3 regions of the Mesorhizobium sp. B3-2-1 genome follow, and region 3 is predicted to be linked to each of the others. Evidence: predicted binding sites of a transcription regulator. Region 3 holds the regulator's gene; each other region holds the start of a gene.
What was found. The regulator HrcA, encoded in region 3, represses chaperone genes, less so after heat shock. The targets are predictions, from matches to a motif close to GTTAGCACTCNCNNNNNGNGAGTGCTAAC.

Region 1 (7,723 bases), on a different contig from region 3:
ACAGCTTCTTGTTCCAGATCAGCACCGAGGCGTCGGCCGAGAAGGGCAGGCCGTAAATATGGTCCTTGTAGGTGCCGGTCTTCACATGCGCCGGAGACAGGCTGGCGAAATAGGGCAGGGATTTCGCCCAATCGGTGATGTCCTCCAGCTGGCCGGCGGCGGCGAAGGAGGGCGTGTAGATCAGGTCGAGCGACAACGCGTCGGGCGCCGTGCCGCCGGCGGCGGCCGCACCATATTTCGGGATGATCTCGGCATTGGGAATGATGTCGAGCTTGACCTGGTCCTTGTTCGCCTTGTTGAAGGCGTCGACGATCTTCGGCATGAAGTTCGAGCCGTCGGCACGTACCCAGATGTTGGCGGTCTCGGCGGCGGCAAATTGCAGGCCGCATCCCAGAGCGGCAGCCGTCAGGGCCAGTTTGGCAATCAAAGTCCTCATGTTCTCCTCCTCCACATTTGCCGCGATGCGCGGCTTGCCGCCAATCGCGGCGTTTCGTTCTTCAGCCGTCTTTCTCAGCCATTTGACAGGCGGCCGCAGGACTGCCGCACCACCAGCCGGCACGGCAGTTTTCGAATGCCCGGCGTGGCGGGCTTGCCGCCAACCAGGGAAAGCAGGGTCAGCCCGGCCTCGCGTCCAAGCGCTGCCAGGTTCATGTCGATGGAGGTCAGCGGCGGGCGGGTCGCCTCGGCCACGATCTCCCAATTGTCGAAGCCGATGACGCCGACATCATTGGGCACGCCGAGGCCTCGTTCGCGCAGAGCATCGATGACGCCGCGCGCGATCTGATCGTTGCCGCAGAAGACGGCGTCCGGCTTTTCGCCGTTGGTGTCGAACAGTTTTGCCACGGCCTCATGTCCCCAGGCTTCCGACCAGGCGCCGAGCAGCGGCTCGATGGCAGGCAGGCCGTTTTCGGTCAGCGCGGCGCTATAGGCCTGCGCCCGTTCGTGCACCACGGCAAAGCTCGCCGGGCCGGTGACATGGGCGATGCGCTTGCGGCCGAGCCGGCAGAAATGCTCGATCGCCAGCCGCGCGCCACCGGCATCGTCGGAAACGAAGGCGACGGCGTCGGGATCGGGCTGGGTGAAGGCGTAGATAACCGGGACGCGCAGATTGGAGAGGTCGACGGGCAGATGGCGATCGATGCGCTTGCCGGTGGCGATGATGCCGTCGACGCGCTTGTCGAGCATGGCCTCGACATGAAGCTGGCCGAGGCGCGGATCCTCCTCGACATTGCACAGGAACACCGAGACGCCGGCATCGACAAGCGCGTCAGATATGCCCGACATCAGCGGCAGCGAGAAACGGCCATAAGTATCGTTGGTGAGCAGGCCGACGGTGAAGGAGCGCCGCCTCAGCAGGCTCTGCGCCAGGCTGTTGGGACGAAACCCCAGGCTGCGCGCCGTGTCGCGGATGCGCTCGCGGGTCTCGGCGGTCATCCGCCCCTGGTCGTTGAGCGCCTTCGAGGCGGTGGCGACGCTGACGCCGGCCCGGGCGGCCACGTCACGCAAGGTGACGGGCTTGGGAAAGACCGGAACTGGCTGATCGTCCGATGCCATCGGGCCGAGAATCCTTAGCTGGGAAAAGGTTTTCTCTTACCGACCGGAATAAAGCCCGGCCAATGGCCGAGCCTGATCGGAAATGTCTGGAAAAACCTTTTCTCATTCAAGGCTAGGCCAGATTGGGTGTGGGTTCAAGGGGAAAAGTGTTGGATAAGCTCCTCCATTCCACCACGCCATTCCGAGCGGTGGCGCTGCCCCTCATCGCCCTGCCGGGCACTTCTCCCCGTATAGTGACGGGGAGAAGGGGCGGCCGCGACCTCGGCGCCCTCTTTTGCAACGTTGGCGATTGGCGAAGCCATCAATAAGCGCCCCTCTCCCCGTCCCTATACGGGGAGAGGATGCCGGCAGGCAGGTGAGGGGCGGCGCTGACTTCGACAATCGCTCCATCAAAACCAGGCCTGCCGTCAGCGAAGTTTTAAGGGCTGTTGCGCCATGGTGGTCGCCCGCCAGGAGTTCCTCCATGCCCGATACATCCTGCACTCCGAACGACCCGGCCTCGCTACCCGGCAAGCGGGTGGGGCAAGGCAGCGCCGACGAACGGCGCCACGATGCCGCGACCATCGCCAGGCTCGAGGCGGAACTTGCCGCGCAGGCGGCGCTGATCGCCAGGCAGGATGTTTCGCTTGCCCACAGCCGCAAGATCTTCGACCGGGCGTCGGCCGCGGCGCGCATCGGCGTGTGGGAATGCAGCCTGCCCGACGAGCGACTTACCTGGACCGATGTGGTCTACGACCTGTTCGACCTGCCGCGCGGCTCGGTGCTCGACCGCGGCGAGATCATCAAGTGCTATCCGGCTGAATCGCGCAAGGCACTGGATAGTCTGCGCGGCCGTGCCATCGCCGAGCGCAGCGGCTTCACCCTCGATGCCGAGATCACGACCGTGGCCGGCCATTGCCGCTGGATCCGCATCACCGCCACCGTCGAGTGCGAGGCTGATGTGCCCGTGCGCATCTTCGGCATGAAGCAGGACATCACCGAGGAAAAAATCCTCTCGGACCGGATGCGCTATCTGGCCGAATTCGACGCCATGACCGGGCTTGCCAACCGCGCCCGCTTCCAGGCGCGGCTCGGGCATGCGGAGGAGGGCCGACCCGTCGGCGCGCTCCTTTTGATCGACCTCGACGGCTTCAAGGCCGTCAACGACACCTTCGGCCATGTCGTCGGCGACGAGTGCCTGAAGGCGGCGGCAGAACGCCTTACCGGCGGTTGCGGCGAGGCGGAGCTGGTGGCGCGCGTCGGCGGCGACGAGTTCGCGGTGCTGCTTGGGCCGCATCTCGATCGAGCCGCCGTCTCAGGCATGGCGCGCCACCTCATCGAGGCGATGGCCAAGCCGCTTCCCGTCCGAGGCCAGTCGCTCAGATTGGGCGCCTCGGTCGGCATTGCCTTCGCCGAGGCCGGTCAGCCCTGCGACCTGTTCATGCAGGCCGACACCGCGCTCTATGCCGCCAAGGCCGCAGGCCGCAACACGTTCCGCATCTTCAAGGCCGAGGGGCAAGTGAAAGGGCACAGCGCCGCGGCATGAGGGCTGAACGCTCTTTGCCCGCGCGAGCGAAACCGCCGCACTTTCCTGGAATTTCTAGGCCTTCTTTACCGCCCGTTTCTTCTTCGGTGCCGGGTTCTGGGCTTCCGCCATGCGGTCGGCTTCTTCCTTGGCCAGCCGCAACTCTCTCAGTCGTTTCGTCTTGATCTCCCTGGCCCGCGCCTCGGACATGTATTCAGCGGTTGCCTTGTTGTGCTCGGCCGTCTTCTTCTGCTTGTCGACAAAGCGGGCTTGGGCTTTTTCCATCAGAGTGTGATTGCCATCGGCCATCGAACAAATCTCCTTCATGCTGAAATCGTGAAAACGAACTTGTCAGATAAATAGGGGCTCGGCAGGAAAAATTCAATCTTTCGAATTATTTGGGCCCTTGCCGGCGTGGAGAAACCGAGCGCTGAAATAATACTTCTAATATTTAATTCGTCTCACGATAAATTTTGGCACTCCTATCTATCGAGTGCCAAACCGCCTATAGGAGAGGGCGCGGTCGCCTATGCCGGCCCCAGAAAGAAGTTCTCATGAAGTTCCGTCCACTCCACGACCGCGTCGTCATCCGGCGCGCCGAAGGCGATACTAAATCCAAGGGCGGCATTATCATTCCCGACAATGCCAAGGAAAAGCCGCAGGAAGGCGAAGTCATTGCCGTCGGTCCGGGGGCACGCGACGAAAAGGGCGCGCTCGTTCCGCTCGACGTCAAGGCCGGCGACTTGATCCTGTTCGGCAAATGGTCGGGGACGGAGGTCAGGATCGACGGCGAAGACCTGCTGATCATGAAGGAAGCCGACATTATGGGCGTCATCGAAAGGGCTGTCGAAGCCAAGAAGGCCGCCTGACTGGAGCGCCGCGCGTTCGGCGCGGCGACTGGCCCCCTCAAACTCGAACGGAAAAAATCATGTCTGCCAAGGAAATCAAATTCTCCACCGATGCGCGTGACCGCATGCTGTGCGGCGTCGAAATCCTCACCAATGCGGTGAAGGTGACTCTGGGTCCCAAGGGTCGCAACGTCATCATCGACAAGGCTTATGGCGCCCCACGCGTCACCAAGGACGGCGTCGCCGTTGCCAAGGAAATCGAGCTTGCGGACAAGTTCGAGAACATGGGCGCGCAGATGGTGCGCGAAGTGGCCTCGAAGACCAATGACCTCGCTGGTGACGGCACCACGACAGCCACGGTGCTGGCCGCTTCGATCCTGCGCGAAGGCGCCAAGCTGGTCGCCGCCGGCATGAACCCGATGGATTTGAAACGCGGCATCGACCAGGCCGTCGCCGCCGTCGTCGGGGAAATCAAGGCGAAGGCCAAGAAGGTCAAGTCGTCGGCCGAGATCGCGCAGGTCGGCACTATTGCCGCCAATGGCGACGCCAGCGTCGGCGAAATGATCGCCAAGGCGATGAACAAGGTCGGCAATGACGGCGTCATCACCGTCGAGGAAGCCAAGACCGCCGACACCGAACTCGACGTCGTCGAAGGCATGCAGTTCGACCGCGGCTATCTCAGCCCCTACTTCGTCACCAATGCCGACAAGATGCGCGCTGAACTCGAGGACCCCTATATCCTCATCCACGAGAAAAAACTCGGCAATCTGCAGGCGATGCTGCCCATCCTCGAAGCGGTGGTGCAGGGCGGCAGGCCGCTGCTGATCATTGCCGAGGACGTCGAAGGCGAGGCCCTCGCTACCCTGGTCGTGAACAAGCTGCGCGGCGGCCTCAAGGTCGCGGCCGTCAAGGCACCGGGCTTCGGCGACCGTCGCAAGGCGATGCTGGAAGACATCGCGGTGCTCACATCGGGCCAGATGATTTCCGAGGATCTCGGCATCAAGCTTGAAAACGTCACCATCGAGATGCTCGGCCGCGCCAAGCGCGTGCTGATCGACAAGGACACCACCACGATCATCGACGGCGCGGGCACCAAGGCGACCATCCAGGCGCGCGTCGCCCAGATCAAGGGCCAGATCGAGGAGACGACCTCGGACTACGACAAGGAAAAGCTCCAGGAGCGGCTGGCAAAGCTGTCAGGCGGCGTTGCCGTGATCCGCGTCGGCGGCGCCACCGAATCGGAAGTGAAGGAAAAGAAGGACCGCATCGACGACGCGCTGAACGCCACGCGTGCGGCGGTCGAAGAAGGCATCGTGCCAGGCGGCGGCGTCGCCCTGCTTCGTGCCCGGTCGGCGCTATCGGGCCTGAACGGCGCCAATGCCGATGTCACCGCCGGCATCTCCATCGTGCTTCGCGCGCTTGAGGCGCCGATCCGCCAGATCGCCGAGAATTCCGGCGTCGAAGGCTCAATCGTCGTCGGCAAGCTCGCCGACAGCAAGGACCACAATCAAGGCTTCGACGCCCAGAACGAGGTCTATGTCGACATGATCAAGGCTGGGATCGTCGACCCGGCGAAGGTGGTGCGCACGGCATTGCAGGACGCCGGCTCGATCGCGGCCTTGCTGATAACCGCCGAAGCGATGATCACCGACATCCCGCCGAAGGATGCGGCGCCGGCGGGTGGTGGCGGCGGCATGGGCGGCTAGTAAGGGTTCAGTCGACCTGCGGGGGTGGCTTCATCGAAGCCGCTTTCCAGGCCTGCCTCAATCAGCCACGCCGGCTGCTCACTGAAGTTCGATATTACCGCCGGGGGATCTTCTCCCGGTGCGCAGGCCTCTAGCCCAGGAGATCGATCCATGATCGTGTTCGCGCAGAAGCCAGAGACGGTCGTCACGACCGAGACGACCGAGGAAAGCCGCTTCGACCGCATCCGCAGGATTGCCGCCGACAAGCACAAGAAGTCCGATTCAGATACGGCAACGCCACAAAAGGGCGAACCCAAGCGCCCGATGTAAGGCCGCGCCGCTACTGGCCGTTCAACCTCAGACCACATCGCGCGTCAACGGCGCGAGCTCGATGCCGTTGGCCGAGCGTGTTCCAGCCAGACAACTTCCTGTCGGCAGTGTCGGAGTGTCCGGTATTGTCATTATATTAGCTTGAGAGCATATTTATCTGGCAGCGAGCCCTTGGCCGCCGACGCGTCCCGGGGGCGCCTGCGATTGTTCCGAAAAATAAATCACTCCGTGCCGCTCGAATTATGGAGCAGCACGAGACAATGACATTTGGAGGAAATACCCATGAAAGTGATTATCTTGGCAAACTATGCGCCTCATGCCGCCAAAGGATTGATGCAAGGCTCGGACAGGCAGGCTGCGGTCAAGGCGCTTTTTGAAAGCGTTGGCGGCAAGGTGAGCAGCGTGATGTTCACGCGCGGCATCTATGACGTCGTTGTCAATGGCGAGGTGCCGGACCAGTCAGCGGGGATTGGCATGTCCCTTGCCGTGCGAGCGAGCGGCTCGCTGACCGAGATGGTTGTACTGGAAGAACTCGATATGAAGGCAGTGCTCGCGGCCGCCAAAAAGGCTGCGGGCGCGTACAAACCCGCCGGCTGACGAACTTGCCTTCTTGATCAAGGCAGCACGGTTCGATGGACGTGCCGTGCTGCCGAGTGTCCGACTAGGCATCTTCTTCCGACTTTCGCGGCGACTGGAATTCAAGCTAGTATCGTCGAGTGGTCGTTTGGTGCAGGGCGTTTGCGGAAAAACGGAACCGCGATCCTCAATACGGAGACAAGCCATGTTCGCCGCCAAGGCCATCGATACCTCGGACAAGGCCGCGTTCTACCGCGACCTCGCCGTGCAACTGAAGGCATTGCTGGAGGGCGAGGGCGATTCCATCGCCAACGCGGCCAACACCTCGGCGCTGATTTTCCAGATGGTGCCCGACCTCAACTGGGCCGGCTTCTACTTCCTGGCATCGGACGAGGAACTGGTGCTCGGCCCCTTCCAGGGCAAGCCGGCCTGCGTGCGCATCGCTGTCGGCAACGGCGTGTGCGGAACGGCGGTCGAGCTCGGCACCTCGATGCTGATCAAGGACGTGCATGATTTCCCCGGCCACATCGCCTGCGACGCCGCCTCGCGCTCCGAGCTGGTGGTGCTGCTGGAAGACGAGGAGGGCGTCTTCGGCGTGCTCGACCTCGACAGTCCGACGCCTGGCCGTTTCGACAGTGCCGACCAGGCCGGCATCGAGGCGCTGGCGGCGATCTATGTCGCGGCGAGTTCGTTTGTGGATTGATTAGCCTGAGACCTTCACCAGCATCAGGCTGAAGCAGCCGATGAACAGGAAGGCGCAGAAGGCGAGCGCCAGCGGGCGCAGGCCGCGCGAGCGCAGCTGCGAAATGTCGGCCTGCAAACCCATGGCAGCGAGCCCCATGGTCAGCATGATGGTGGTGGCGAGCACAATCGCCTGCTTCACTTCGGCCGGTATCGCGACGAGGCTGTTCAGCGCCACGACGGCGACGAAGGCGGCGACGAACCATGGCATGGGCGGTCGCGCCGCCGACTGGTCGTTGCTCCCGCGGCGCGCCGTCAGGCCGAGCGCGATGACCATCGGCGCCAGCATGGCGACGCGGGTCAGCTTGGCCACCGTGGCGATCTCGCCGGACTGGGTGCCGTTCTGGAAACCGGCGCCGATGACCTGCGCCACCTCATGGATCGAAGCGCCCGCCCACAGGCCGAACGCATGCTGGTCGAGGCCGAGCATCGGCGCCAGCAGCGGAAAGCCGAGCATGGCGACGGTGCCGAACAAAGTAATCGAG
Region 2 (7,723 bases), on a different contig from region 3:
GTTCTGCTGATCTTCCAGCTCGCCGGCGGCGTCGTGCGCCTGGCGCTTGCGCAGGGCGACGCGGAAAGCCGCCGGACCATCGAGGACTACCGCTCGATCATCCACACCCAGTTGCGGTTGTTCCTCTGACGCCGACCGAAGATGTCGCCCGGCCAATGAGGCCTTCGAAGCCATCGGCCAGATTGGCGTTGCCGGCGGCGAGAAAGGCGGAAAGATTGCGGGCACCGCCTGGCGTCTTATTGGCGTCAAGCAGCACCGCCCTGCCCTCATGCATGACAAAATCGAACTTGCCATAGTCAAAGCCAAGCTCGCGCCTCAGCGCACGAAGCTCCTCGGGAACCGGAACCGGCTCACGACGGATCGTGTCGTCGCCTTTGACCAGGCTTTGCGACGAAACATGGCGGGTGCAGCGCTCGCGCTCCCCGCAAAATATCCAGAAGCGGGCGCCAAAGCCGTCCGGTTCCGGCTCGGGAATGAATTTTTCGACGACGAGATCCCCGCGGTCGAACACCGCAGGCGCAACATCCGAAAGGGACGTACAGACGCGGTAGCCCTCGATAAGCTCGGCACCGGGAAATGGCTCCGGCTTTCCGGCACGTCGCGATCGCCGGTTAAGCGACTGTTCCCGCATTCCCAGATTGTTGAGATTGCTCTTGACGATGACCGGACCTGGCCAGTCGTCGTCCCTGCCGATGACGGCGCCGCTGATTAGGCGCTTGGAGATGTCGGCTGCCCCGATGTTCAGGCAGAACGGAAAAGCGCGCGCGTATTCGACATATTCGGGCGGCGTCACGGTCGCATCGACATGCAGCACCGCTATGTCTGCTTCGGGCTTCGCCGACGTTCCTGAGAGTATGCGGACGGAATGGCCGCGCCGCTTCAGTTCTTCCAGCAGATCAAAGAGCATGTAGGGACTGTCGCGGCGCAACAGCGGGCCACGCCGGCGTTCGAACCTGTCGAACTCATGCGTAATAACCGCGATGCGTGTCATGTGCCCCCCGCACTTGGTTTCATTAGCGTCTTCGATTATGCGTCTGAACACAATGCTGGTTGGGGCCAGGGATGACCGACCATTGGAATGCCATTCGACGGCACTGGGAGTTGCTCGGGCCACCGCTGCGGCCGCCTGCCGAAGCTGTGGAAACCTACCAGCGCGAACTCTACCTTTCGGAGGCACATGTCGTTCTGCTCGGCGTGACGCCGGAACTCGCCGGGCTCGGCGCGACCATGATGGCCGTCGATGAATCCTCCGACATGATCGCCGGAATCTGGCCAGGTGATACAGCGTCGCGAAAGGCCATCAACTGCGACTGGCTCGACCTACCGGTTTCGCGCGCAAGCGTCGATGCGGTGATCGGCGACGGCTGCCTGTCGGCGCTAGGCTTTTCAGCCGTGCGCGAGGCGCTGTTCGCGGCGATTGCCAGCGTGCTGCATTCTGACGGGCGCGCGGGCCTGCGTCTCTTTGCCCGTCCCGAGACACCGGACGATCCGGCAGCGGTGCAAGCGCTTGCGCTTTCTGGCGGTGTCTCCACTTTCCACGAGCTCAAATGGCGCGTCGCCATGGCCGCGACGGGCCCCGCTCCCGACCATGCAATTCCAGTAAAGACGATCGCGGAAAGGTTCGATGCACTGTTCCCTGATCGCCAGGAACTCTCGGCGCGTACGGGCTGGGAATTGCCGGTCATCGCCACTATCGATGTCTATCGGAACTCGCCGGCCATCTACAGTTTTGCGCCGCCCATGGCACTCATCAGCGAGGCGGAAGCGTTCTTCAGTAACGTCCGCATTGTTCCAACCGGCAGCTACGGGCTCGCCGAGCGATGCCCGCTTTTGGTACTGCGGTCGCCGAGGCGCTGAACGACCTAGCGAAATTCTTTCGCTTTTGCGGCCAGTAACCGCCACATTCTCCGCGACGATGCAGCGCATGAAAATTTCCCACGACTGCCTCCTGCGGCGCGCCTTGACTCTCGCAGATCGTCGGCCTATTTCAGCGCCACGTTAGCACTCGCCATTGGTGAGTGCTAACTATGTGTCCGGCGCCGCCGGACGGAGGAACTGTTTCTCACCGTTCTCATCGAGGAAGAAAAAATGGCAAAGTCGAAGTTCCGCCCGCTTCATGACCGCGTGGTCGTTCGCCGGGTCGAATCCGAATCCAAGACCGCCGGCGGGATCATCATCCCGGACACGGCAAAGGAAAAGCCGCAGGAAGGCGAGATCATCGCCGTCGGCTCGGGCGCCCGCGACGAAGCTGGCAAGCTGGTCCCGCTGGACGTCAAGGCCGGCGACCGCATCCTGTTCGGCAAGTGGTCGGGCACCGAAGTCAAGCTCAATGGCGAAGACCTTCTGATCATGAAGGAATCCGACATCATGGGCATCATCGGCTGATCATCGGCCTCACCTTCAACTTGAATTTTTCAGGCTCTATCCGAGCCCCTGCCAGGAGCTAAAACATGGCTGCCAAAGACGTAAAATTCTCCCGTGACGCCCGCGAGCGCATGCTGCGCGGCGTCAACATCCTCGCCGACGCGGTGAAGGTCACGCTCGGTCCCAAGGGCCGCAACGTCGTCATCGACAAGTCGTTCGGCGCCCCGCGCATCACCAAGGACGGCGTCACCGTCGCCAAGGAAATCGAGCTTGAAGACAAGTTCGAGAACATGGGCGCGCAGATGGTCCGCGAAGTTGCTTCGAAGACCAACGACATCGCCGGCGACGGCACCACGACCGCGACCGTTCTGGCGCAGTCGATCGTCCAGGAAGGCCACAAGTCGGTTGCCGCCGGCATGAACCCGATGGACCTGAAGCGCGGCATCGATCTGGCCGTCAACGAAGTGGTCGCCGCTCTCGGCAAGGCCGCCAAGAAGATCAAGACCTCCGAGGAAGTCGCCCAGGTCGGCACGATCTCGGCCAATGGCGACGAGTCGGTCGGCAAGATGATCGCGGAAGCGATGCAGAAGGTCGGCAATGAAGGCGTCATCACGGTCGAGGAAGCCAAGACTGCCGAGACCGAACTCGAAGTCGTCGAAGGCATGCAGTTCGACCGCGGCTACCTCTCGCCCTACTTCGTCACCAACGCCGACAAGATGGTTGCCGAACTGGAGGACGTCTACATCCTCCTGCACGAGAAGAAGCTCTCCAACCTGCAGGCCATGCTGCCGGTCCTCGAAGCCGTCGTGCAGACCTCGAAGCCGCTGCTCATCATCTCGGAAGACGTCGAAGGCGAGGCCCTGGCCACGCTGGTCGTCAACAAGCTGCGTGGCGGCCTGAAGATCGCCGCCGTCAAGGCGCCGGGCTTCGGTGATCGCCGCAAGGCCATGCTGGAAGACATCGCCATCCTGACCGGTGGCCAGGTCATCTCGGAAGACCTCGGCATCAAGCTCGAGAACGTCGGCCTCAACATGCTCGGCCGCGCCAAGAAGGTGTCGATCTCCAAGGAGAACACCACCATCGTCGACGGCGCCGGCAAGAAGGCAGAGATCCAGGGCCGCGTTGCCCAGATCAAGCAGCAGATCGAGGAGACCACCTCGGACTACGACAAGGAGAAGCTGCAGGAACGTCTGGCGAAGCTCGCCGGCGGCGTTGCCGTGATCCGCGTCGGCGGTGCGACGGAAGTCGAAGTCAAGGAAAAGAAGGACCGCGTCGATGACGCCCTCAACGCGACCCGCGCGGCCGTGGAAGAAGGCATCGTTGCAGGCGGTGGCGTTGCCCTGCTGCGCGCTTCGGCCAACATCAAGGCTGCCGGCGCCAATGCCGACCAGGCTGCCGGCATCAACATCGTTCGTCGTGCGCTGCAGGCTCCGGCCCGCCAGATCGCGGCCAACGCCGGTGCGGAAGCATCGATCGTTGCCGGCAAGATCCTCGAGAACAAGGGCGCGACCTTCGGCTACAACGCCCAGACCGGCGAATATGGCGACATGATCGTCATGGGTATCGTCGATCCGGTCAAGGTCGTGCGCACCGCCCTCCAGGACGCGGCCTCGGTCGCCGGCCTGCTCGTCACCACCGAAGCCATGATCGCCGAAGCTCCGAAGAAGGACTCTGGCGCCGGCGGCATGCCTGGCGGCATGGGCGGCGGCGGCATGGGCGGCATGGGCGGCATGGACTTCTAAGAAGTCCATAAAGCACGCCCATCAACCAACACTGCTCAAGCCCGCGAGCGGGCTTGAGTGGCGGCATGGATTTCTAATCCAGCCATCCTCGCAAAATTATCGAAAGGGCGGCCGAGAGGTCGCCCTTTTTCGTTGTCTCGATTCGAAGGCTTGAGCGCCTGGCGATCCGCCCTTGATGGGCAACGCTGCCGTGCCGCTCCAACCGACTGCCTAAACTTTGTGCAATTCTTCAATTAAATCAGCACTTTGATCAAACGTCCCTGATCATTGTGCGATTTGTCGGACAATGATTTTTAAGACTTTCACGCCTACTAATGGGCACAGTTGAGCTCCTCGCGCGTGCAGGGTCTTCATCGATGCAAATACTTCGCCGGTTTGTGCGTAACCGTGATGGCAACGTCCTCATTATGTCAGCGCTGCTCTTGCCGGTGCTCATCGGCATGGCGGCGCTCGTCACGGAATATGGCGGCGCGCTGGTCGACCGGGCCGGCAACCAGCGCACGGCAGACCTTGCGGCCTATGCCGGCGCTCTCGCCTACAATGCGACGAAATCGACCGACCAGATGACGGCGGCCGCGGTCAATGTCGCCACGCTCAACGGCGTCCCGGCCGCCGATGTCCAGGCGGCGCTGGTCACCTCTCCCAAGACTTCCGGCATGAATGCCGTCTCGGTGTCGATCCGCACCCAGAAACAACTGCTTCTGGCGCGCGTGCTCAACGACCGCCAGCAATTGCAGATCTATGCCAATGCCGTCGCCGAACTCGGCGCCCAGGCGCAGACCCCCGGCTGCATGCTGGCGTTGGACGGCACCAAGACCGGCATCACGCTCTCGGGTGGCACCAACATCACCGCGGCCAAATGCACGGTGTCGTCGAACAACACCGTGACCGTTCCCTGCGGCACGTCCATTTCGGCGATCGGGGTGAACTACAACTCGGCGGCGCCGCCCAGCCAGCCCTGCAACGGCATCACCGGCCCGAACGGCACGGCCGCGGTGATCGCCAAGAAATCGACACCCGATCCGCTGGCCGGCAATACGGCCATTGCCGCGGCTGTCGCGCGTTTCAGCACGGTCGCGGCGATGTCGAAGCCGACGGCGCCGGCAGCGCCGGCCAACAGCACCAACATCGACTTCGCCTGGAGCCAGGGGTCCACCCAAGGTCAGGCGACCGCGCTCGGCTGCACGGCAAGCTGGGCATCCCCGACGTCGACCTGGACGCTGAATTGCGGCAGCAAGACCACGGTCAATATCGGAACAATCACCATCGGCGGCGGCATCAACCTCAACTTCGCCACCAGCGGTGCGGCAACCACCGTCTACAACATCGCCGGCGATCTCACGACCAGCGGCACCACCAATTTCGGGCCGGGCATCTACAACTTCACCAAGGGGCTGACGACCGGCGGCGGCGCCACCACGACCTTCGGCGCCGGCACCTTCAAGTTCGGCATCAGCGACAACACCTGCGGCGGCATCGCGCGCGTCAGCCTCTGCAACACCAGCAAACTCACCTTCGGCGGGCCGAGCACGTTCGAATTGCCCGGCGGGCTCAACAACACCGGCGGCGCCGTCATCACCTTCGGCTCCGGCACCTCGAACAGCTACAAGATCGGGCCCGGCGGCAACGGCGACGCCATCACGCTCGGCGGCGGCTCCACGACCATCATGGCCGACGCCACCAGCTCGGGCGTGTTCCAGGTCATCGGCAATGTGAACGGCGGCGGCGGTGGCAGTTGCTTTGTCGTGCCGGCCACGGCGCAGCACGACATCGAAGGCAATTTCATCGCCTCGGGCGCCGTCCTGCTCGGCGCCGGCGTCTATACGATCGACGGCTATTTCGCGCTTGGCGGAAGCGGTGGCGGCAGCGCCAGTTGCGGCGGCTCGACGATCAGCGTCAGCGGCGCCAACGTGACGCTGGTGCTGTCGGGCAAGGCCAAATCGAGCTCGGGAAGCTGCAACGGCTATGTCTTCTGCGTGGCGGCCGGTTACAGCAATATCGTGCTGACCGCGCCGCAGACCGGCGCCACGGCGAAGCTCGCCGTTATCGGCCCGACATCGACTTCGGTCACCGCGGGCGCCACCTTCGCCGAGGGCGGCTCCAATGCACAGATCTCCGGCGCCTTCTATTTCCCTTACGGCCCGATCATCATGAATGGTGGGTCCAGTGTTCTGGGCTCGCCATCCGATTCCAGCAAATGCCTGCAGATGATCGGCTCGCTGATCACGCTCTCAGGCGGCACGGCCGCGGCGTCGGAATGCATCGCCGCTTCCAGCTCCAGCGCCAGCAACAAAGTGAGTCTTGTCCAGTGACGATCCTGAGAGGTTTCAAAACTGTCATGGCGCACGCGTCGCGGCGGTCCGCGTTCGCCCGCTTCCTCACCCGAGAGACAGCCGGCGCTTCGGCGGTCGAGTTCGCCCTGATCAGTCCCGTGCTGATCCTGATTTTGGCTGGAATGGTGGACATCGGCGCCTCGCTGAAGGCGAAGTTCGATCTGAGCTCGGCGGTGTCGGCAGGTTCCAACTACGCGCTGCTCGGCGCCGACAAGGTCAATTCGACCGGCGGCGGCACGCTTGCCGCCAATATCACAGCGGTGGTGGCGGGCGGTCTCGGCAGCGCCGGCGGCCATGTCCAGGTCGTCATCAATAATGGCGCCACCATCGCCTACGACACCAGCGCCGCAACCGCGATCCAGAGCGGCACGGCATCCGGCGCCGACCTCTGCTACTGTCCAACCGGCTCCGCCGGCAACGTCACCTGGGGCTCATCGGTGACCTGCGGCTCGACCTGCCCGGCCGGCGGCATTGCCGGCAAGTTCGTGACGATCAGCGCCAGCCGGCCTTTCTCGCCTCTGTTCGGCGGCGTCGGCGTCGTCAAGAGCGGCACAATCACTGTCCAGGCCATGATGCAGCCGAAATGAGACCCCTTGTCTTGAAGCGCCTGACCGCGTTCATCCGCGACAGGAGCGGCGCCAACGCCGTCGAATTCGCGCTGCTGTCGGTGCCGCTGCTGCTGGTGCTGTTCGGCACGGTGGAGTTCGGCCGCATGTTCTGGACGCAACATGTGCTGCAGGATACGGCCACCGCAGGTGCGCGTTGCGTGGGCGTGCTGCAGAGCCACTGCACGCAGAATGGCGTTTACAGCGCAGCCAACACCATAAGCTACATCAGCAGCATGGCTGCCAGCGACGGCCTCGAGCTGGCCGGAACCGACATCAGCATCGACAACAACACGACCTGCTCGGGTCTCACGGGATTCACGACGGTGCGGATCTCCTACACATTCTCGACCGTGCTGCCATCCTTCCTGACCGCTTTGGCCAACGGCCCAGTGCTCGGCGCCACGGCGTGTTTCCCCAACCAAGGCGCATAATCCCGGACAGTCTCAGACGACTGCTTCGGCATGTTTTGCGCTCTTGCCAGCCAGCACGGCCTGTTCGACCAGTGCCGCAACCTCGTCGGCCACCACCTTCAGCGGCGCGCGATCCCGGGTGGCGCGAGCGATCACCATCAGCCCCTCCAGTGACGATTCGACCAGCAGCGCCAGAGCGTGCGCGCGGCGCTCGGGCACTCCCGCCAGCATGAAAGCCTCGCGCAGCAGCCCGATCCACTGTTCGA
Region 3 (7,723 bases):
CGCGTATATAGATCGAACGACCGCCTTGCGGCCATTCGAATTCGCTTTCGATAGCGATTTTCTTCGCCTGAAGATGGGCTTTCCAGCCGTCGATTTCAGCGGCGCTGGCGGCAAAGCACAGATGGCCTTCGCCGATAGCGCCGTGCGGCGGCACTTTCAGCTTCGCGTCCGGTGCGGGCGGAATTTTGGTCGCCTCGGGGTTGAAGATGAGCAGGACGCCTGTGCCGCAGCGGAAGAAAAGGTGGCGGCCGTCGACCTTGCCGAGCGGCTTGAGACCGAGGACGTCGGTGTAGAAGTGCTCAGCGGCGTCGAGGTCGGTGACGTAGAGGGCCGATTCCAGGATGGCGGAGGGTATCACGAGGCGCCCCCCTCTGCCCTGCCGGGGATCTCCCCCACGAGGGGGGAGATCAGCGGCCATCGCGGCTTTCGCCAATCATTTGCGTTGCAGGATTGAGTGGAGCGCCGAAGCTGCCAATCTCCCCCCATGTGGGGGAGATGTCCGGCAGGACAGAGAGGGGCGCTCAAGCTCGACATTTCGAAATTACGCCACCGCCATCTGCTGCAGGCTGACCAGGCGGGAAATGCCCTTCTTGGCCAGGCCCATAAGCGCGGCGAACTGGTCCTCGGAGAAAGGTTCGCCTTCGGCGGTGCCCTGGATCTCGACGATGCCGCCCTTGCCGGTCATGACGAAATTGGCGTCGGTGCCGGCCGAGGAATCCTCGACATAGTCGAGGTCGATGACCGGCTGGCCGTCATGGATGCCGCAGGAAATCGCCGCGACATGGTCCTTCAGCACCTTCGAAACGCTGGCCATCTGCCGGGCTTCCATCCAGCGCAGGCAATCATACAGCGCCACCCAGCCGCCGGTGATCGAAGCGGTGCGGGTGCCGCCATCGGCCTGGATGACGTCGCAGTCGACGGTGATCTGCTGTTCGCCCAGCGCCTGCAGATCGACCACAGCGCGCAGCGAACGGCCGATCAGGCGCTGGATTTCCAGCGTGCGGCCGCCCTGCTTGCCGGCGGAGGCCTCGCGGCGCATGCGCTCGCCGGTCGAGCGCGGCAGCATGCCGTATTCGGCCGTGACCCAGCCCTTGCCGGAATTGCGCATCCAGCCCGGCACCTTTTCCTCGAGGCTCGCGGTGCACAGGACATGGGTGTCGCCGAACTTCACCAGGCAGGAGCCTTCTGCGTGCTTGGAGACGCCGCGCTCGAAGGATATAGCGCGCATTTCGTCGAATTGGCGTTTGGAGGGGCGCATTCAGCCTGCTTTCTTGTCATTTTTGAATCGTGGCCGGCTTTTAGACGCAAGGGGGGCAGCGCGCAAAGGAAAACGGACCGGTGATCCGACACGGACCCCGGGGTGATCCGACACGGACCCCGGGGTGATCCGACACGGACACCCGGGGTGATCCGACACAGACACCGGTTGCGCGCGGCCCACCGAAGTCTATATCCTTGAACCGGAGGTTTTTGGCCGAATGACCAAGGCAGTCGATCCCGCGTCGCAGTCGCCCGCGCTTCAATCGCTCGACATGCGCTCGCGCGACATCTTCCGGCGCATCGTCGATTCCTATCTGAGGGACGGCGAGCCCGTGGGCTCGCGCAGCCTGTCGCGCATCCTGCCGTCCTCGCTGTCGCCGGCCACCATCCGCAACGTGATGAGCGACCTCGAGCATCTCGGGCTGATCTACGCGCCGCATATTTCGGCCGGGCGCCTGCCGACGCAGGCCGGCCTGCGCTTCTTCGTCGATGCCTTCATGGAGCTCGGCGACCTCTCCGACGAGGAGCGCCGCACCATCGAAGCGCAGGTGCGGGCCTCCGGCTCGGGCGCGACGCTGGAGCACATGCTGACCGAGGCCAGCCAGATGCTGTCGGGCATGTCGCGCGGCGCCGGCCTGGTGCTGGCGGCCAAGAACGAGGTGGCGCTGAAGCATATCGAGTTCATCCAGCTCGAGCCGACCAAGGCGCTTGCCGTGCTGGTGTCGCAGAACGGCGACGTCGAGAACCGCGTCGTCGACCTGCCGGCCGGCATCACCGTTTCGCAACTGCACGAGGCTTCGAATTTCCTCAACGCGCATATTCGCGGCCGCACGCTGGCCGAGGCTCGGACCGAGATCGCCCGCATCAAGGAAGAAACGAGGGCGGCGCTCGACACGCTGTCGCAGGACCTCGTCGAGAAGGGACTGGCTGTGTGGGCGGGCGCCGAAAGCGGGCTGCCGGCACGACTCATCGTACGCGGCCGCGCCAATCTGCTCGAAAACGTCACCGCCCAGGCCGACATCGAATTGCTGCGCCATCTGTTCGAGGACATGGAGACGCAGGATGGGTTGATCCAATTGCTCGACCTGGCCGAGGAGGGATCGGGCGTGCGCATCTTCATCGGTTCGGAAAACAAGCTGTTCTCGCTGTCGGGCTCGTCGCTGGTGGTGGCGCCCTATCGCGACAAGGACGCCCGCGTCGTCGGCGCCCTCGGCGTCATCGGCCCGACCCGGCTCAACTATGCCCGCATCGTGCCGATGGTTGATTATACGGCGCAGCTGATATCGCGCATGCTTCGCTAGGTGTATTGATATTCGGGTGAAGCCGGCCTGCAAACGGTGGCTTCCTGCGCTTCCGGTGCCCACGTACTTAAGTACGCTCCGCTCCGGTTCTCGTAAGCCACCGTTTTCGACTCGGCCTGACCCGAATCTCGACACCTTTGGTGCGACACCGAAGGACCGGCTGCAAAGGAGAAAAAGAATGGCGCTGGAATCATTCAAGGCCCAGATCAGCCTGCTGCTCGAAGAGATGGTGAACCAGCCGGAGGACCAGCACGAAATTCAGGAACAGCTGCGCGAAAAACTGCGGGAAATGCGCGCCATGGGGCTGCCGTTGCCGGCCGATCTCGTGGAACTGGAAAAACGCCTGGACGACGATTTTTACGCCGCCGGGACCTGATTCCAGAAGTTTGCTCACCGTGCGTGACGGAACCCACGGACAAACCGATCGTTGATTTCTCCCACGACCCACTGGAGGAAGTGATGCGATTGGCCGGACTGGCGATGTCCGCACTGTTTCTCACGACCGCGGCTCTCGCCCAGCAGGCCGATCAGCCCGTGCTCAAAGGCCCGGCAGCCTTCGGCGACTGGCGCGCGGACAAGCCCGGCGTGCGCCGGTTGATCAAGCCGGAAGACTTGCCGAGGCCCTATGTCACCAAATCCGCTTCGAACAGCGCCGGCCTGACGGATAGGCCGCAAGACGCCAAGCCACAACTGCCGCCCGGCTTTTCGGCGGAACTCGTCGCGTCCGGCATCGACAATCCGCGTGTGGTGCGCGTCGCGCCGAACGGCGACCTGTTCGTCGCCGACAGCGAAGCCAACCAGGTCCGTGTCTACCGGCTGACGAACGGAAGCGCGAAAGCCGCGGAGAAAAGCATCTTCGCCGGCGGCCTCAACCGGCCCTACGGCATCGCCTTCTATCCGCCCGGCAATGACCCGCAATGGGTCTATGTCGCCAACAGCGACAGCATCGTACGCTTTGCCTACCGCAATGGCGACCTGAAGGCCTCGGGCGAGCCGCAAACCATCGTCGACAACATTCCGGCGAATCACCACTGGACGCGCGACATCGCCTTCTCGCCCGACGGCAAGACACTTTACCTCTCCGTCGGCTCCGGCTCGAATATCGCCGAGGACATGGGCAAGAGACCCAGAGGCGGGCTCGACGCGTGGGTCAAGTCGAAGCCGCTCGGCGCCAGTTGGGGTGCCGAGGCGGGCCGGGCCGAGGTGCGGGCCTTCGACCCCGATGGCGGGAATGGACGCATCGTCGCCACCGGGCTGCGCAACTGTTCGGGCATGACCGTGCAGCCGGCGACCGGTGCGCTGTGGTGCGTCGTCAACGAGCGCGATGCGCTCGGCGACAATACGCCGGCCGAATACGCGACGACGGTCAGGGAAGGCGCCTTCTATGGCTGGCCCTGGTATTACATCGGCAACAATGAGGACCCGCGCCACAAGGGCGCGCGTCCCGACCTCGCCGGCAAGGCTGACATTCCCGATGTGCTGATGCAGGCGCATTCGGCGCCGCTCAACATCGCTTTCTACGACGGCAAAAGCTTTCCGGCCGAGTATCAAGGCGATGCCTTCGTGACCCTGCATGGCTCCTGGAACCGCGGCAACAGGACCGGTTACAAGGTCGTCCGCCTTCTGTTCAAGGACCGCAAGCCGACCGGCGAATACGAGGATTTCATGACCGGCTTCGTCGTCTCAAATGGCGAGGTCTGGGGCCGGCCGGTTGGCGTGGCGGTGGCCAAGGACGGGGCGCTGATCGTCACCGAGGACGGCAACGGCACGATCTGGCGCGTGACTTATAGTGACGGACGGTCCTGATCCGTCTATTGGCAGCCCTGGCCCCCCATCAGGTCTCACAGAGGTCTGGTGCAATCGAATCCATTCCTCGGTAAATTCAATTCCATTCAGATATATGCGATAAAGCGCCCTCATCCGAGACCACATCCATGACACTCACCGGCTTTCTCGCCTACAGCGCCGCGCTCGGCGTCGCCGCCGCCATCCCGGGCCCCGGCGTCACAGCGCTCGTCGCACGTGCGCTCGGCTCCGGCTTTCGCTCGTCGCTCGCCATGTCCTTCGGCCTGATGCTTGGCGATCTCATCTATCTGACCGCCGTGGTGCTGGGCCTGGCCTTCGTCGCACAGGAGTTCGGCATGGTTTTCCTGGCGATCAAATGGGCCGGCGTCGCTTATCTCGCTTTCCTCGGCTGGCGCTTCTGGACCGCTGGTATCACGCCCGAAACCATCGAAGCCAGGAAGGGCAAGGGCGGCTTGCCGTCGAGCTTCATCGCCGGGTTGACCGTGACGCTCGGCAATCCAAAGACGATGATCTTCTACCTCGCCATCACGCCCACCATCGTCGACCTGAAGACGATCACGCTTGCCGACTACGGCATTCTCGTCGCGCTGACGGTCGTCGTGCTGTTCGTCGTGCTGGTGCCTTACCTGGCGCTGGCGGCCAAGGCGCGCTGGTTCCTGAAGTCGCCGCGCGCGCTCAAGGTGCTGAACCGCACCGCCGGTGCCTTCATGGTTGGCGCCGCGGCGGCGATCGCTGCTCGTCAGTAGGCCTTTTGGCCAAACCATTCCCTGGCCCGGCTGTTTCGAGAAATGGTTTTCCGGGGGCCAGGCGTTTTCAGCACGCGCCCCACTCGGATATTTTCGAGCCGCAGCCTATCTTGCGCGGCTGAAAGCCCTATTCTGTCGGCTACTGCCAATTGCCTGAAATCCAGGGAGCGAAACCAATGAACAAGCCCGTCACTTCAGCCCGCGTGCCCGGCCGCGGCCGTATCTACGATTCCGTCACCGACACGATCGGCGATACGCCCCTGGTACGGCTCGACAAATTCGCCAAGGAGAAGGGCGTCGTCGCCAATCTGGTCGCCAAGCTCGAATTCTTCAATCCGATCGCCTCGGTCAAGGACCGCATCGGCGTGGCGATGATCGAGGCGCTGGAGGCAGCCGGCAAGATTACCCCCGGCAAGACCACGCTGATCGAACCGACATCCGGCAACACCGGCATCGCGCTTGCCTTCGCCGCCGCCGCCAAGGGCTACAAGCTGATCCTGACCATGCCGGAGACGATGTCGGTCGAGCGCCGCAAGATGCTGGCGCTGCTCGGCGCCGAGCTGGTGCTGACCGAAGGCCCGAAAGGCATGAAGGGCGCCATCGCCAAGGCCGACGAACTGGCCGCGACGATCCCCAACGCCATCATTCCGCAGCAGTTCGAAAACCCGGCCAATCCGGAAATCCACCGCAAGACGACAGCGGAGGAAATCTGGAACGACACGCAGGGCGAGATCGACATCTTCGTCGCCGGCATCGGCACTGGCGGCACCATCACCGGCGTCGGCCAGGTCTTGAAGAAGCGCAAGCCCGCGCTGCATGTCGTCGCCGTCGAGCCGGATGCCTCGCCGGTGCTGTCGGGCGGCCAGCCCGGCCCGCACAAGATCCAGGGCATCGGCGCCGGCTTCGCGCCAAAAATCCTCGACACCACGATCTATGACGAGATCGTCAAGGTCTCGAACGAGGATTCCGTCGCCAATGCGCGCCTCATCGCCCGCCTCGAAGGCGTGCCGGTCGGCATCTCGTCGGGCGCGGCCCTGCAGGCGGCAATCGTCGTCGGCTCGCGGCCCGAGAACAAGGGCAAGACCCTGGTGGTGGTCATCCCCGACTTCGCCGAGCGGTATTTGTCGACGATCCTGTTCGAGGGGCTTGGGGCTTAGGTTTTCAATACCCAGGAATAGCATGCGCCGGCGGGCCAGCGCCCCCCTCTGCCCTGCCGGGCATCTCCCCCTCGAGGGGGAGATTGGCAATTTCAGCCCCGCGCTCGTTCTTCAGCGTCGAAAATTGGCGAAAGCATTCATGACATCCGATCTCCCCCCTTGAGGGGGAGATGTCCGGCAGGACAGAGGGGGGGCTGGCCCGCCAGCCTCACTGGTCCTGCACCGTGAGCCTGGCCCGCTGAAAAACTCCCCGTGGCCGCCGGCACGCCGCTTGAGCCGACCCCTGCTTCCGGTTCATATCACCTCCGGCCCGCGAGAAGACGGCCGGGGGAGGATTCCATGTACAAGCTCTATACGCGTCCCGGCAGCGGCGGCTTCGTCGTCGAGGCGGCGCTGGCGCTGATCGATGCGCCTTTCGAACAGATCGACGTGCCGAAGAGCGAGGCGCCCGATCCGGCCTTCCTCGCCATCAGCCCGTTGAACCAGGTGCCGGTGCTGACCTTGCCGGACGGATGCTCGATCACCGAATCGGCGGCGATCTGCATCCTTCTCGCCGAGCGCCACCCGCAGGCCGGCCTGGCGCCGGCGGCCGACGCGCCCGCCCGCGCGGAATTCCTGCGCTGGATGGCGTTCATGTCCTCGGCGCTCTACCCGGCGATCCTGCGGCTCTACTACGCCCATCGTTACACAGCGGATGCGGACGGTACCAAGGCGGTGAAACAGGCGGCGGTCGCCGAAATGGACCGCGGTTTTGCCGTCGTCGATGCCGCCTTACATGGCCGCGACTGGCTTGTTGGCGATAAGATGTCGGTGGCCGACATCTATCTCGTCATGCTGGTGGCCTGGCATCCCGACATCGACAGAGCGCGGGCAGCCTGGCCCGATATCGAACGCCTGTGGGCGCGGTTGCGGGAGCATCCGATTTTGAAGACGCTCAACACGTCGCACGGGATGTGGCCGGCCTGAACGGACGGACCGAAAAGCGCCCGGGCTCCGGCACCTCACTGTGTGAGCGCGGCGCGTTTTTCCTGCAGGAAGCGGCGCACCGCCGGATCGCGCTCGAGGCCGATCGCGCGGTCATAGGCTTCGACCGCCTGCGGTCCCTGGCCGAGCCTGGCCAGCAGGCCGGCACGCGCGGCCCAGTAGGGCTGGTAGTCATTGAGCCGCTTGTCGTCGCCAAGCACGTAAAGGGCCGCCAGCCCCGCCACCGCGCCCTCTGTCTCGGCGATCGCCACCGCGCGGTTGATCGCCACGACCGGCGATCCCACAATCGAGAACAGCGCTTCGTAGAGCTCGCGGATCGCGCTCCAGTCGGTGCGGCCGGTCAGCCGCCGCGCCGCATGGACGGACTGCACCGCCGCCTCCAGCTGGTAGCGGCCGATGACGCCCTTGGTCGCGGCGCCGCGAAGACAGGCTTCGGCCTCGTCGACCAGGGTATGATCCCAGAGTGCAT

Region 1: the regulator HrcA is predicted to act here: its motif matches at 3,531-3,559, upstream of FJW08_RS15910 (co-chaperone GroES).
Region 2: the regulator HrcA is predicted to act here: its motif matches at 1,998-2,026, upstream of groES (co-chaperone GroES).

What each region holds. Positions count from the first base shown of each region.
Region 1 covers NZ_VFTI01000014.1:4,772-12,494, reverse strand. The annotation lists gene FJW08_RS15935 (sugar ABC transporter substrate-binding protein) at 1-436, opposite strand, end outside; gene FJW08_RS15930 (LacI family DNA-binding transcriptional regulator) at 511-1,554, opposite strand; gene FJW08_RS15920 (diguanylate cyclase) at 2,018-3,079, shown strand; gene FJW08_RS15915 (hypothetical protein) at 3,134-3,367, opposite strand; gene FJW08_RS15910 (co-chaperone GroES) at 3,613-3,927, shown strand; gene groL (chaperonin GroEL) at 3,987-5,612, shown strand; gene FJW08_RS32395 (hypothetical protein) at 5,763-5,921, shown strand; gene FJW08_RS15900 (GYD domain-containing protein) at 6,204-6,518, shown strand; gene FJW08_RS15895 (GAF domain-containing protein) at 6,703-7,200, shown strand; gene FJW08_RS15890 (YeiH family protein) at 7,201-7,723, opposite strand, start outside.
Region 2 covers NZ_VFTI01000003.1:28,091-35,813, reverse strand. The annotation lists gene FJW08_RS03825 (TetR family transcriptional regulator) at 1-129, shown strand, start outside; gene FJW08_RS03820 (hypothetical protein) at 98-991, opposite strand; gene FJW08_RS03815 (class I SAM-dependent methyltransferase) at 1,063-1,857, shown strand; gene groES (co-chaperone GroES) at 2,089-2,385, shown strand; gene groL (chaperonin GroEL) at 2,451-4,106, shown strand; gene FJW08_RS03800 (pilus assembly protein TadG-related protein) at 4,463-6,418, shown strand; gene FJW08_RS03795 (TadE/TadG family type IV pilus assembly protein) at 6,445-7,026, shown strand; gene FJW08_RS03790 (TadE/TadG family type IV pilus assembly protein) at 7,038-7,478, shown strand; gene FJW08_RS03785 (TetR/AcrR family transcriptional regulator) at 7,491-7,723, opposite strand, start outside.
Region 3 covers NZ_VFTI01000022.1:14,230-21,952, reverse strand. The annotation lists gene FJW08_RS21590 (VOC family protein) at 1-358, opposite strand, end outside; gene rph (ribonuclease PH) at 542-1,258, opposite strand; gene hrcA (heat-inducible transcriptional repressor HrcA) at 1,479-2,561, shown strand; gene FJW08_RS21570 (hypothetical protein) at 2,740-2,937, shown strand; gene FJW08_RS21565 (sorbosone dehydrogenase family protein) at 3,021-4,367, shown strand; gene FJW08_RS21560 (LysE family translocator) at 4,496-5,113, shown strand; gene cysK (cysteine synthase A) at 5,290-6,270, shown strand; gene FJW08_RS21545 (glutathione S-transferase family protein) at 6,610-7,236, shown strand; gene FJW08_RS21540 (RNA polymerase sigma factor) at 7,272-7,723, opposite strand, start outside.